4 regions of the Streptomyces sp. CA189 genome follow, and region 3 is predicted to be linked to each of the others. Evidence: riboswitches for the same ligand, from Rfam matches in the RefSeq annotation. Region 3 holds a riboswitch; each other region holds the start of a gene.

Region 1 (3,199 bases), on a different contig from region 3:
CACAGCACGAGGATGTCCGCGTCCATGATCTGGCTGTAGAGCACCGGCCACTGATCGCTCTCCCAGCCGTGGTCGGTCATATCGGGCCAGACACCGGTGGCGATGTCGTGGTCGACGGCCCGGATGAGCGAGGTCCGGACCCCGGCGGCCTCCATCACCGCGCGGCTCTTGTCGATCAGGCCCTCGGTGTTGCTGGGCTCGGGCGATCGCTTGAGCGTGCAGTTGACGTAGACGGCGGTGAGGTCGGAGTAGTCGTACGCGTCGGATTCGGCTGCCACCGCCTCAGCCTGCGGGGCGCCGGGCGCCCCCGCCAGCCGACCGCGCCCGGACGGGGAGCGCGGCCGGCTCGGCCGTCCCTACAGGCTCTCGATCATGGCGTCCGCGCTCGCCGCGTTCAGCGCGAGCCGTACGTCGGCCAGCGCGACGAGCCGGATCAGCGCGCGGACGTCGTCGCCGTGCGGGTGCGAGGACAGCGGGTCGAAGAAGAAGACCAGCAGGTCGATCTCACCCTGGGTGACGAGGGCGCCGATCTGCTGGTCACCGCCGAGCGGGCCGCTGCGCAGCGGCGTCACGTCGAGGCCGATCATGCGGTTGATCAGGGTCCCGGTGGTGCCGGTCCCGTAGAGGCGGTGCGGCTTGAGGTCGGCGGCCCGGCGCTCCGTCCAGGCCAGCAGGTCCGCCTTGCGGGAGTCGTGGGCCACCAGAGCGACGCCGCGCGGCCGGTCGGTGCGGACGCCACCGGCGGTCAGCCAGGTCGGGTCGGCCAGCGGGAAGAGGTAGATGCCGGCGGCGCGCAGCTCTTCGCGACTGATGTGCCCGTCGTGGTTGGCGTCGATCCGGTCGAAGGCCAGGGCGTCGGCATCCTCGGAGAGACCCGTCGCACCGAAGATGTGCTCGTACTCCTCCCGGTCGATGCGGCCGTCGCCGTCCCGGTCGAGGGCGTCGGCGAGGGCGTCGAGGGCGCGCAGGGTGGAGGCGCGGAACGAGGGGTCCCCGTCGAACGCGTCGCGGGCGGCGGCGGCGACGAACTCCTGCTCGCTGATCCTGCCGCCCCGGTCCGTGTCGGCGGCGGCCTGGAGCTGGTTCCACAGCTCGGCGTACACGTCGTACAGCGCCGCCCGGCGCCTGCTGTCCCCGGGCTCGGTGAGGTGCTCGGCGAGCCGGCCCGCGTAGGCGATCAGGTCCTCGCGGCCGAGCTGGCCGTCGCCGTCCAGGTCGTACGCGCGGAACAGCCGGGCGATACGGGGCAGCCAGTCCTCGGCGGTCACGGACATGTAGAACTCCCTTTTCAGATGGGGCGGTTGATGCACATGGTAGCGGTACGGACACAGCGTGTTACCACTAAGCGGAATCCAGTCGCCGCCCGGCGTGGTTGGGGCGGGTTGTTACCGGTCCGCGCGGCCGACTAGGGTCAGCGGGCCTTGGTGTTCGGGAAACCGGTGAGAAACCGGTGCGGCCCTCGCCACTGTGATCGGGAAGTCCGGCTCCACTCCTGCGGGAAAGCCACTGGGCTGCGCGGGAGGTTCCGCGCTGCCCGGGAAGGCGGAGCATGGACGTCAACCCGTGAGCCAGGAGACCGGCCGGGGCGCGTTGTCCATCCACGAGGTGCTGGAGAGGTCTCCCTACTCATGCATATAGCCGAGGGGTTCCTGCCCCCTTTGCACGCGGTCGCCTGGGGCGCCGTGTCCGCCCCCTTCGTCGTCCACGGCGTCCGCTCGCTCACCCGCGAGGTGAAGGCCAACCCCGAGAGCACGCTGCTGCTCGGTGCGGCCGGAGCCTTCACTTTCGTCCTGTCCGCCCTGAAAATCCCTTCGGTGACCGGCAGTTGTTCACACCCCACGGGCACCGGGCTCGGGGCGATCCTGTTCCGGCCGCCGATCATGGCGGTGCTCGGCACGATCACCCTGCTGTTCCAGGCCCTGCTGCTGGCCCACGGCGGGCTCACCACCCTCGGCGCCAACGTCTTCTCGATGGCCATCGCCGGCCCGTGGGCGGGCTACGCCGTCTACCGCCTGCTGCGGAAGTTCGAACTGCCGCTGATGGTGACCGTCTTCTTCGGCGCCTTCTTCGCCGACCTGGTCACCTACTGCGTCACCAGCGTGCAGCTCGCCATGGCCTTCCCGGACCCGGCCTCCGGATTCGCGGGCTCGCTCGCGAAGTTCGGCGGGATCTTCGCGGTCACCCAGATACCGCTGGCCGTGAGCGAGGGGCTGCTGACCGTCCTGGTGATGCGGCTGCTGATGGCGTCGAGCAAGTCGGACCTGGTCCGGCTCGGCGTCGCCAAGCTGACCTCCCCCCGCACCGGAGAGAAGGCGGCGGCCTGATGAGCGGAATGTCGAAGAACACCAAGATCAACGCCTTGCTCCTGCTCCTGGTGGCGGCTCTGGCCGTCCTGCCGATCGCCCTGGGGCTCGGCGAGGGCAAGGAGGAGCCCTTCGCCGGCGCCGACGCCCAGGCGGAGGCGGCGATCACCGAGCTGAAGCCGGATTACGAGCCCTGGTTCTCCCCTCTTTACGAACCCCCCTCCGGCGAGGTCGAGTCCGCGCTGTTCGCCTTGCAGGCGGCCCTGGGCGCGGGCGTGCTCGCGTACTACTTCGGCGTCCGCAAGGGCCGCCGCCAGGGGGCGGCCGCCGCCGCTGCCGCCACCGCCCCGGAGGCGTAGGCGGGTGCTGCCGATCGACGTGGCCGCGCACAGCAGTCGCTGGCGCGGCCGGCACCCGCTGGAGAAGGCCCTGCTCGGGATCGGGCTGACGGTCACCGCCGTGTGCCTGCCGCCCTGGCCGGGCGGGCCGCTGGTGGCCGCCGCCACCCTCGCCGTGCTGCTCGGCCCGGCGGGGGTGCCCGGCCGGCAGCTCTGGCGGGCCTTCCGGATCCCGCTCGGCTTCTGCTTCACCGGGGCGCTGCCGCTGCTGTTCGCGGTCGGCGGCCCGGCCGGGCCGGTGTCCCTGGCCCCCGACGGCCCCCGCCTCGCCGCCGAACTGCTGCTGCGCACCTCGGCGGCCTCGCTCGGACTCCTGCTGTTCGCCTTCACCACCCCGGTCTCCGACGTGCTGCCCCGGCTGGTGCGGGCCGGGGTGCCGGCCCCGGTGGTGGACGTGGCCCTGGTCATGTACCGGATCGGCTTCCTGCTGCTCGACTCCATGGCCCAGGTCCGCCGGGCCCAGGCGGCCCGGCTCGGCCACACCGGCCGGGCGGCGGT
Region 2 (3,199 bases), on a different contig from region 3:
GTCGCAGGTGGACATCCGGGACCAGCCGCCGATGCGGACGACCTCGGGCGGGGTCGCGGCACCGGTCTCGGCGGCGGCGCTCACACCGCGGCCTTGAAGTGGACGCGCTCGGCGTGTTCGCCCTTCTTGCCGATGTTGAAGGAGGACACCGGGCGGTGGTAACCCATGACCCGGGTCCACACCTCGCACGCCGCCCCGCACGTGGGGCACTCGGGTTGCTCTCCCGCCAGGTAGCCGTGGTCCGCGCAGATGGAGAAGGTCGGGGTCACCGTCAGGTACGGCAGCCGGAAGGTCTCCAGCGAGCGGCGGACCAGCTTGCGGCAGGCCTCCGCCGTCGGGATCCGCTCGGGGGTGTACAGGTGCAGGACGGTGCCGCCCGTGTACTTGCCCTGCAGTTCGTCCTGGCGCTCCAGCGCCTCGAAGGGGTCGTCGGTCCAGCCGACCGGAAGCTGCGAGGAGTTGGTGTAGTACGGGTTGGCGTCGGTGCCGGCCTGGAGGATGCCGGGGAAGCGGGCCCGGTCCTCCTTCGCGAAGCGGTACGTGGTGCCCTCGGCCGGGGTGGCCTCCAGGTTGTAGAGGTGGCCGGTGCTCTCCTGGAAGTCGACCATCCGGGCCCGGACCCGGTCCAGGAGGCGGACCGCGAGGGCGTGGCCCTCGGGCGCGGTGATGTCGTGGGCGTCCCCGCTGAAGTTGCGGACCATCTCGTTGACGCCGTTGACGCCGATGGTGGAGAAGTGGTTGCGCAGGGTGCCCAAGTACCGCTTGGTGTACGGGAAGAGACCGCCGTCGATCAGGTCCTGGACGGTGATCCGCTTGAGTTCGAGGCTGTCCTTGGCGAGCTCGCACAGCCGGTCCACCTCGGCCATCAGCCGTGGCTCGTCACCCGAGCAAAGGTGCCCGAGGCGGGCGCAGTTGAGGGTGACCACGCCGAGCGAGCCGGTCTGCTCGGCGCTGCCGAAGAGGCCGTTGCCGCGTTTGAGGAGCTCGGTCAGGTCGAGCTGGAGCCGGCAGCACATGGAGCGGATCATGTTCGGTTCGAGCTCGGAGTTGATGAAGTTCTGGAAGTACGGGAGCCCGTACTTGGCGGTCATCGCGAAGAGCCGCTCGGCGTTCTCGCTCTCCCAGGGGAAGTCCCGGGTGATGTTGTAGGTCGGGATGGGGAAGGTGAACACCCGCCCGGTGGCGTCGCCTTCCGTCATCACCTCCAGGTACGCCCGGTTGATCAGGTCCATCTCGGCCTGGAGCTCGCCGTAGGTGAATCCGGTCTCCTCCCCCGCGACCACCGGGATCTGCTCGCGCAGGTCCTCGGGGCAGGTCCAGTCGAAGGTGAGGTTGGTGAAGGGGGTCTGGGTGCCCCAGCGCGAGGGCACGTTCAGGTTGTGCACCAGCTCCTGGACGCACTGCCTGACCTGGTCATAGCTCATCGCGTCGAGGCGGACGTAGGGGGCGAGGTAGGTGTCGAAGGAGGAGAAGGCCTGGGCGCCCGCCCATTCGTTCTGCAGGGTGCCGAGGAAGTTCACGATCTGGCCCACGGCCGAGGACAGGTGCCTGGGCGGGGCGGAGTCGATCTGTCCGGGTACCCCGTTGAAGCCCTCGGTCAGCAGGGTGCGCAGGGACCAGCCGGCGCAGTAGCCGGAGAGCATGTCCAGGTCGTGGATGTGGAAGTCGCCGTCGCGGTGGGCGCGCGCCACGGCGGCGGGATAGACCTGTTCCAGCCAGTAGTTGGCGGTGACCTTGCCGGCGGCGTTGAGGATGAGTCCGCCGAGCGAATATCCCTGGTTGGCGTTGGCGTTCACCCGCCAGTCCCGGCGGTCCAGGTATTCGGTCACGGTCTCTACGGCATTGACGACAGCAGTCACGGCAGCCCTCCCACGGGGCTCGGCACGGAAGAATGGCGGGCCCTTTTCACAGCCCATGCCGGCAGGTGTCGGACTCGTCCGCCGTGGCGGACTCACCGTTGCGGGGCAGTCCCGGATTCCCACCGGGTTCCCTGTTGCCTCGGTCGGGGAGAGGCCCCGCCGAACCGGCAGGGCCAACACTACATATAGATGCGACAGCAGAGTGCCACCACTACATATGGGGTGACGAAGGTCCCGAACCAAGGGATTTCAGCCCCTGCGGACTTCAGCCTCTGCGGACTCAGCTCCGGCCGCTGGTGGCCGCGTAGTACTGGAGGTCCTGGACCTCCACCGCGCGGTCCACCCGGTAGCGCAGCTCCACCCGGGCCCCGGCCCCGCCGTCCCGCACCACGGCCGCGGACCCGGCGCCCGGACTCAGGGGCAGCAGCTCGGAGTGGACCCCGGCCGGGGCCGCGTGCGTGTCCCGCGCCGCCCCCACGGCCGTACGGATGCTCGCGGGCGCGGTCAGGAAGCTCAGCACCTCCACCGTGTCCCGGGCCGCGGCGCTGCCGCCCCGCAGCGACATCACGAGGGACTGGCCGCCGCTCGGGGCGGCGGCGGCGAACTGGGTGCGCGAGCTCAGGTACAGCGTGTCCCGGACGATCTTCGGCCAGCCGCCCGTCTTGAACCGGGTGAGGTAGTACGAGGAAAGGTCCAGGTAGGCGTGGCCGTTGTGCAGGGAGGGCGCGAACTGGCTGCCCTCGCTGTAGTCGTTCCAGGTGGTGAGCTGGACCCAGTCGGCCCCGTCCTCGATGGCACGGTTCCACGTGGCGCGCAGGGTCGCGGTGTTGCCCGCCTCGTCGTAGACGCCCTGGTTGGGCCGGGCGTCCTGGACCGATACGGGCTGCATCCAGATCTTGCCGGCGGCGTGGGCGCGCCGTACGTCGCGCGTGGAGCTCTCCTGGCCGACGTAGCTGCGGCTGCCCCACTCGGAGAATCCGTGGCTGATGGGCTCGAACTCGCCGCTGTGCGCGCCGAAGTCGAGGAAGAGCGGAACGAAGGCGGTGCGGATGCCGTGCCGGGACTTCAGGTCGTCGATGACCCGGGTCCACCAGGCGACGCTCTTCTGCTCCGCCTTGAACGGCGAGACGACCAGCCGCCCGTCGGGGAGCCGGTGGGCGGCCGGGGCCCTGCCGAGGTCCGCGAGGAGGTCGGCGAGCACGCGCGGGTCGTCGGTGTCCAGAGAGGTCATGTCCGGCATCAGCATGACCTTGAAGGCCGGGTCCACCGAACGGGCGGCCTCCATCAGCAGCTTGCAGCGTTCGAGGTTCTTCCCGGAGAGGGAGAGCAGGTCGAGGGTG
Region 3 (3,199 bases):
TCGCAGACCAAGAAGCCCGGCTTATCCGGGCGTTGGAAGTACAGGCGCGCAGAGCGCAACGCTTCCAACCGCTCGGAAGGCGACATCGCCGCAACCATTTCGTTGCGTGCCAGATCACGCAACGACACGTGTCCTCCTCGGTTCGCTCGCGCTATCACCGGATAACAGCCCACCCTGAATGATCGTACATTCGTGCCATCTGCATGGGTTTCATTCGAGCTTGGCACACCCTGTCGGTACTGCTGGGGGGTGCGGACGTGTTGCGGGAGACATGCCGGAACAGGATCTGGCCACCATCGGCTCCTGCCTGGCGAGCGCAGGGCTGATCGCCGCCGACGGGGATCCGAGCAGCACCCGGCGCTGGCCGCCTTTCCCGGTTAGGGAATCCAGGACAGGGGGCCGAGGAGGACGAGGGGGGACCTGGATCGACCGGCGCGACGTCGCCGCCCGCTACGGCTGCCCACCAAGGAACACGTATGCGCGTGTCGGAGGCCACACGCGGCTTCAAGTGCCGGGGGATTCCCAGGTTTATAGCGCCGGTTCGATTCCCGTCATCCGCTCTTGCGAGAAGGCCCAGGTCAACGACCTGGGCCTTCTTCGTTGTCTGGACCTGTTCAGGAGCCCCGCACCACCTCCACGCCACCTGGCTCCTGTTCGCCCCTGCCCGACGCCTTCTTCCCAGATGGTCCTCGTGTGCCGATGAGCGGCGAGTAGCGCCGGCCCCCGGCGGCTACCTCGAAGGTATTCGTCGGGCCGTTGCATCGGTTCCGCCCAAAGCGCCACCCTCTGTGTCTGGTCGCACAGTTGTGGGTCTGGCGTGGCCGTATCCGGTTCTGCGATGCTTCCGTCGACAAGCGACGGCGGAACGAGGAAGCCGGTGAGATTCCGGCACGGTACCGCCACTGTGTAGGGGGAGCGACTCCGCCATGGCCACCGCCCCATCCGGGGGTGGGAAGGCCGGAGAAGCGTTGATCCCGAGTCAGGAGACTCACGCCGTCGCACCTCGATGTACGGGGCGGATTACCCCAGGAGAGGCGGTGGCACCCGTGTGCCTGCGTACGTATGGCGGCAGCTCTGTGTTGCCCGTGGCTCTTCGGGGCCGACCTGTCCGGTTTGACGCACGGGCCCGTTCCCCCAGGTTCTGACGACCTCTTCCCTCAGCGGGTTCCTTTCCGTACGCCGCATCACGCGCCTCGAAGTGCCGATGCGCGCTGCCTACGCATGCCACCAGGAGTCACCTTGTCCGTACGATCCGTCATGCCCGGGCGCCGTCAGGCCGCCGCGGCAGCCTTCCTCGCAGCCGCCCTCACGCTCACCGCGTGCGGCAGCGACTCCGGCCCGCCCGCCGACGCCAAGGCCCAGGCCGCCGGGGAGGGCTGCATCAAGGACTTCGACCCGGCCAAGGACTACTTCCCGATCAAGTCGACGGTGAAGCACGCCAAGAACTTCACGCTCCGGTACGAGAAGAGCTACCAGGTCCTCACCGTCAACGAGCCCTTCCCCAAGGGGAAGCCGGAGTCGTACGTACTGGTCAAGTGCGGTGCGCCGAAGCCGGAGCTGTCCGGTGATCTGGCGTCCGCGCAGCAGGTCACGGTCCCGGTCAACAGCCTGTACTCAGCCTCGACCACCCACCTGCCGCTGCTCACCGAGACCGGCACCCTGGACGTCCTGACGGGTGTGGCGAGCACCGCGAACATCTCCTCCACCGAGGTGACCGAGCGGGTGAAGGCGGGCAAGGTCACCGAGTACGCCAAGGACCGCACCCTCAACGCCGAGACGGTCATCGGCGCCAAGCCGGACGTGCTGATGACCCAGGGCACCGACGACCCGCAGTACCCCAAGCTGCGTCAGGCCGGTATCGCCGTGGTCGCCAACGCCGAGTGGCTGGAGTCCAGTCCGCTCGGCCGCGCCGAGTGGGTCAAGGCGATGGCCGCGCTCACCGGAGCGGAGAAGCGCGCCGGCGAGGTGTTCGACACCATCGAGGGCGACTACCGGAAGATCGCCAAGAAGGGCGCGCAGGCGGTCAAGGCGGGCAAGCCCGTCGAGGTACTGCCCGGCACGATGTACCAGGGCACCTGGTACATGCCCGCCGGCGGCAGCTACGCCGCCCAGCTGATCAAGGACGCGGGCGGCACCTACCCCTGGGCCGGCGAGGCGGGCACCGGCAACCTCCAGCTGAACTTCGAGGCCGTGTACGCCAAGGGCGGCGAGGCCCCGGTCTGGATCGCCGACCAGAAGTGGCAGTCGACCGCCGACGCGGTGAAGGCCGACAGCCGGTACGGGCAGTTGAAGGCCCTCTCCGGCGGGGCGGTCTGGACGAACACGAAGGCGCTGGGCCCCGGCGGCGGCAACGACTACTTCGAGCGCGGCGTGCTGCGCCCCGATCTGGTCCTCGCCGACCTCTTCGCGCTGATGCACCCGGACCAGGCGAAGGACCACGCCTTCACCTTCTACACGCAGGTGCCCAAGGCGTGACGACCCACATGGCAACCGCGCCGACCGCCTCGCCGGACCTCCCGGACGCCTCGCGGGCGGTACGGCCGGGGCGGCGGCGGCTCGTCGTCGTCCTCGCCCTCGCAGCCGGTACCGCGGCACTGTTCGTCCTCACCATCGCGACCGGCTCCCACCGGGTGCCGGTCGCGGACGTGGTCCGGGTCCTGTTCGGCGGTACCGCCGCCGACCCGCGGTGGACGGTGATCGTCGAGCAGGTCCGACTGCCGCGCGCGCTGACCGCGACCTCCGTCGGCGCCGCCCTCGCGGTGGCCGGCGTACAGATGCAGACGCTGTTCCGCAACGCGCTGGCCGACCCGTTCTCCCTCGGGGTGAGTTCGGGCGCCAGCATGGGCGTCGCCGCCGTGGTCGTCGGCACGGGCGGCGTCGCCGGAAGCTTCACCGGAAACCTGGCCGGCCTGGGCCGCCTGGGCGTCGTACTCGCCGCCTCGCTCGGCGCCGCCGCCGTGCTGGCCCTCGTCCTGCTCCTCTCGCGGTGGGTGCAGTCGGCCGTCACCCTGCTCGTCATCGGAGTCATGATCGGCTCGGCAGCCACCGCGGTGGTCGGCGTGATGCTCGTCTACGCCCGGCCCGAGCGCGCCCAGCAGTTCGTCATGTGGGGCCTGGGCAGCTTCGGCGCCACGACCTGGCCCGACCTCCAGGTCATGCTGCCCGTCATCGGCGCGGGCCTGCTGACCGCGCTGCTGAC
Region 4 (3,199 bases), on a different contig from region 3:
AGCGGACGGTCATCGGGTCGGGGCGGGAGATGTCTCCGGCGAGGACCGGCGGGCGGACGTAGCGGGTGCCGTAGGACTGGACCCAGCCGTGCTGGGTGGCGAGGTAGCCGGTCAGCTGCTCGGCGAAGTACTGGACCATGTCGTTGCGTTCCGGCTCTCCGTGCACCAGCACGTCGAGGCCCGCCTTCTCCTGGAAGGAGACGACTTCGCGGATCTCCGCCCGGATGCGCTCCTCGTAGCCCGCCGTGCCGATGCGTCCCGCGCGCAGGTCGGCGCGGGCGGTGCGCAGTTCCGTGGTCTGCGGGAAGGAGCCGATGGTGGTGGTCGGGAGCAGGGGCAGGCCGAGGTGGGCGCGCTGGGCGGCGGCCCGTTCGGGGTAGGACGGGGAGCGGTGGACGTCGGCCGCGCTGATCGCGGCGCTGCGGGCCCGGACGGCGGGGTCGTGGGTGATCCGGGAGGCGGCGCGGGAGGCCAGGTCGGCCCGGTTGGCGGCGAGTTCGGCCGCGATCGCGTCGGTGCCCCGGGCCAGGCCGCGGGCGAGGGTGCTGATCTCGGTGGTCTTCTGGCGGGCGAAGGCGAGCCAGCGCCGGATCTGCGGATCGGTGTCCCGCTCGGCGTCCGCGTCCAGCGGGACGTGCAGCAGGGAGCAGGACGCGGCGACGTCGACCCGGTCGGCGAGGCCGAGCAGGGTGCCCAGGGTCGTCAGCGACTTCTGGTAGTCGTTGATCCAGATGTTGCGGCCGTTGACCACGCCGGCGACCAGCCGCTTGCCGGGGATGCCGCCGACCGCGGCGAGGTCGTCGAGGTTGGCCGCGGCCCGGTCGGTGAAGTCGAGGGCGAGGCCCTCCACGGGCGCCTTCACCAGCACGGGCAGGGCCTCGCCGAGCCGGTCGAAGTAGGAGGCGACGAGCAGCTTGGGGCGTTCGGTGAGACCGCCGAGCTCGCGGTAGGCGCGGGCCGCAGCGTTCAGTTCGGCCGGGGTGCGGTCCTGGACCAGGGCCGGCTCGTCGAGCTGGACCCAGGCGGCGCCCGCCGCGCGCAGTTCGGCGAGGACCTGCGCGTAGACGGGAAGCAGCCGGTCGAGCAGGGTCAGCGGATCGAAGCCGGGGGCCGCGCCGGGCGCGGGCTTGGCGAGGAGCAGGTAGGTCACCGGTCCGACCAGGACCGGGCGGGCCGAGTGGCCGAGGGCCAGGGCCTCCTTCAATTCGGCTACCTGGCGGGCGGGTTCCGCGGTGAAGACGGTGTCGGGCCCGAGTTCGGGGACGAGGTAGTGGTAGTTGGTGTCGAACCACTTGGTCATCTCCAGCGGGGCCACGTCCTGGGTGCCGCGCGCCATCGCGAAGTAGCCGTCCAGGGCGTCCGCCTCGACGGCGGACCGATGCCGGTCGGGGATCGCGCCGACCATGACGGTGGTGTCCAGGACGTGGTCGTAGTACGAGAAGTCGCCGGTCGGGACCTCGGTGATGCCTGCCTCGGCGAGCCGGGCCCAGTTGGTGCGGCGCAGTTCGCGGGCCGTGGCTCGGAGGGCTTCGGCGGTGACGCGGCCCTTCCAGTAGCCCTCGACCGCCTTCTTCAGTTCCCGGTTCTGTCCCTGGCGGGGGTAGCCGTACACGGTGGCCCGTACGGATGCGGCGGTGGATGCGGCTGTGGATGCTGCTGCGGACTCGGTGGTCACGGAACTCTCCTTCGCGAGCGTGTCTCCATGGACCCGGTGACGGGTCGCGGACGCGAAGGGGGTGCGGGAACGGGCGGGCGCCGGGGTCGCGTACGGCTCGGTACGCGACGGGAGGATCCGCCTGAAGCACGCCGACCCGCCCACGAGGTCACCGGGAAACCGTGCGCGGTCGATCGCGCACGGGCAACGGGCAGGTCTTCGGACTCGCGGGCACGCCTGCCGGTCTCCCGGCGGGCACCTAATGGCCGTCGCTTCCCAGGACCGGTTCCGGTCCCAGTGCGTATGACGGCGGTCGTTCCCGCTCACCGCTGCGGGGCAGTCCCGGATTCCCACCGGGTTCCCTCTTACGACGCATCCCGCCTGGCGGACGGGGGCGAACCAGCTGCGCGGCCCACATTAGGGCGGATCACCGGGAAATGAACACAGCTTCCCGAATGTCGGACGGTGAGATGGGACACGGAGCCACAACGCCCCCGCCCGCGACCGCCGGTCCCGTCACCTATCCCGCCGCCGGACTGCTATTTCTCCCGCTCGTGGTACATCTTCCGCGTGTGCTCCGTGTGCGCGCGCATGATCGCCGTCGCGGCCTCCCCGTCACGGTCCGCGATCGCCGCGATCAACTCCCGGTGCTCGACCCAGGACTGACGGCCCCGCTGCCGTGCGACGGGCGTGTAGTACCAGCGGACGCGCCGGTCCACCTGTGCGGCCAGCTCGGCGAGGACGGCGTTGCCCGCGAGCTCCATGATCTTCGCGTGCAGGCGGGCGTTCGCCCTGACCGCGGCGTCCACGTCGTCCGCGGCGACGGCCCGCTCACCCTCCGCGCACAGCTCTTCGAGCGCCGCGATGGCCTCGGCGCCGGCGTGGGCGGCGGCCAGCCGGGCGGCTTCGGCCTCCAGGAGGGTGCGGACCGTGAGGAGCTGGTCGGCCTCCGCCTCGGTCGGCTCGTGCACGAACGCCCCCTGGGCGGGCCGCAGATCGACCCATCCCTCGGTGCTGAGGCGCTGCAGCGCCTCCCGTACGGGCTGCCGGGACACCCCGAGGTGTCCGGCGAGCTCGCTCTCGACCAGGTGCTGCCCCGGCTGGAGGGCGCGGGTGGTGATGAGCTCCAGCAGGGCCCCGTAGACGCGGTCACGCAGCGGGCCGGGCCGTTCGAGCTTGGGCACCGCCCCCTGCGGCAGTCCTGTCGACAACATCACGGTTCCCTCCTGGGCAGCGCCGGCCGCTGCGTCGCGAACCCCATGATGGATTGTCTTTCGCCTACAGTCTACGGCGCACCGAGACGGCGGCCTCCCGACGGCCAACTCCCCACCGCCAGGCCCGCGTCAGCCCTTGCCGCCAACGATTCCATCCTGTAGACAATATTTCATCGACACCGTTCGGAAGACCCGAACGGAGTGCCACACATTGAATCCTCCGCTCCCTACTGGGAGGGGATTCCTGGCTCACGTTGGCTGCGGACCGGCGGTCCGCACGCTCTTACACGATCGGCACCAGCCGGGTTGAGACCAGCCCGGACGAGCATCA

What was found. Region 3 has a riboswitch for cobalamin ahead of AC061S_RS01585 (ABC transporter substrate-binding protein). Riboswitches for the same ligand answer to the same signal wherever they lie in the genome.
Region 1: another riboswitch for cobalamin. It lies ahead of AC061S_RS12680 (energy-coupling factor ABC transporter permease); the one in region 3 lies ahead of AC061S_RS01585 (ABC transporter substrate-binding protein).
Region 2: another riboswitch for cobalamin. It lies ahead of AC061S_RS02815 (ribonucleoside triphosphate reductase); the one in region 3 lies ahead of AC061S_RS01585 (ABC transporter substrate-binding protein).
Region 4: another riboswitch for cobalamin. It lies ahead of metE (5-methyltetrahydropteroyltriglutamate--homocysteine S-methyltransferase); the one in region 3 lies ahead of AC061S_RS01585 (ABC transporter substrate-binding protein).

Annotation. Positions count from the first base shown of each region.
Region 1 is NZ_JBWJVM010000012.1:79,414-82,612, reverse strand. It holds gene AC061S_RS12690 (flavodoxin family protein) at 1-278, opposite strand, end outside; gene AC061S_RS12685 (methylglyoxal synthase) at 357-1,274, opposite strand; cobalamin riboswitch at 1,406-1,599, shown strand; gene AC061S_RS12680 (energy-coupling factor ABC transporter permease) at 1,629-2,324, shown strand; gene AC061S_RS12675 (energy-coupling factor ABC transporter substrate-binding protein) at 2,333-2,662, shown strand; gene cbiQ (cobalt ECF transporter T component CbiQ) at 2,667-3,199, shown strand, end outside.
Region 2 is NZ_JBWJVM010000002.1:120,213-123,411, reverse strand. It holds gene AC061S_RS02820 (anaerobic ribonucleoside-triphosphate reductase activating protein) at 1-84, opposite strand, end outside; gene AC061S_RS02815 (ribonucleoside triphosphate reductase) at 81-1,859, opposite strand; cobalamin riboswitch at 1,903-2,043, opposite strand; gene AC061S_RS02810 (glycoside hydrolase family 71 protein) at 2,140-3,199, opposite strand, start outside.
Region 3 is NZ_JBWJVM010000001.1:333,084-336,282, forward strand. It holds gene AC061S_RS01580 (SseB family protein) at 1-128, opposite strand, end outside; cobalamin riboswitch at 823-1,012, shown strand; gene AC061S_RS01585 (ABC transporter substrate-binding protein) at 1,240-2,475, shown strand; gene AC061S_RS01590 (FecCD family ABC transporter permease) at 2,484-3,199, shown strand, end outside.
Region 4 is NZ_JBWJVM010000017.1:44,193-47,391, reverse strand. It holds gene metE (5-methyltetrahydropteroyltriglutamate--homocysteine S-methyltransferase) at 1-1,675, opposite strand, end outside; cobalamin riboswitch at 1,848-2,073, opposite strand; gene AC061S_RS16390 (GntR family transcriptional regulator) at 2,194-2,868, opposite strand; gene AC061S_RS16385 (RNA-guided endonuclease InsQ/TnpB family protein) at 3,096-3,199, opposite strand, start outside.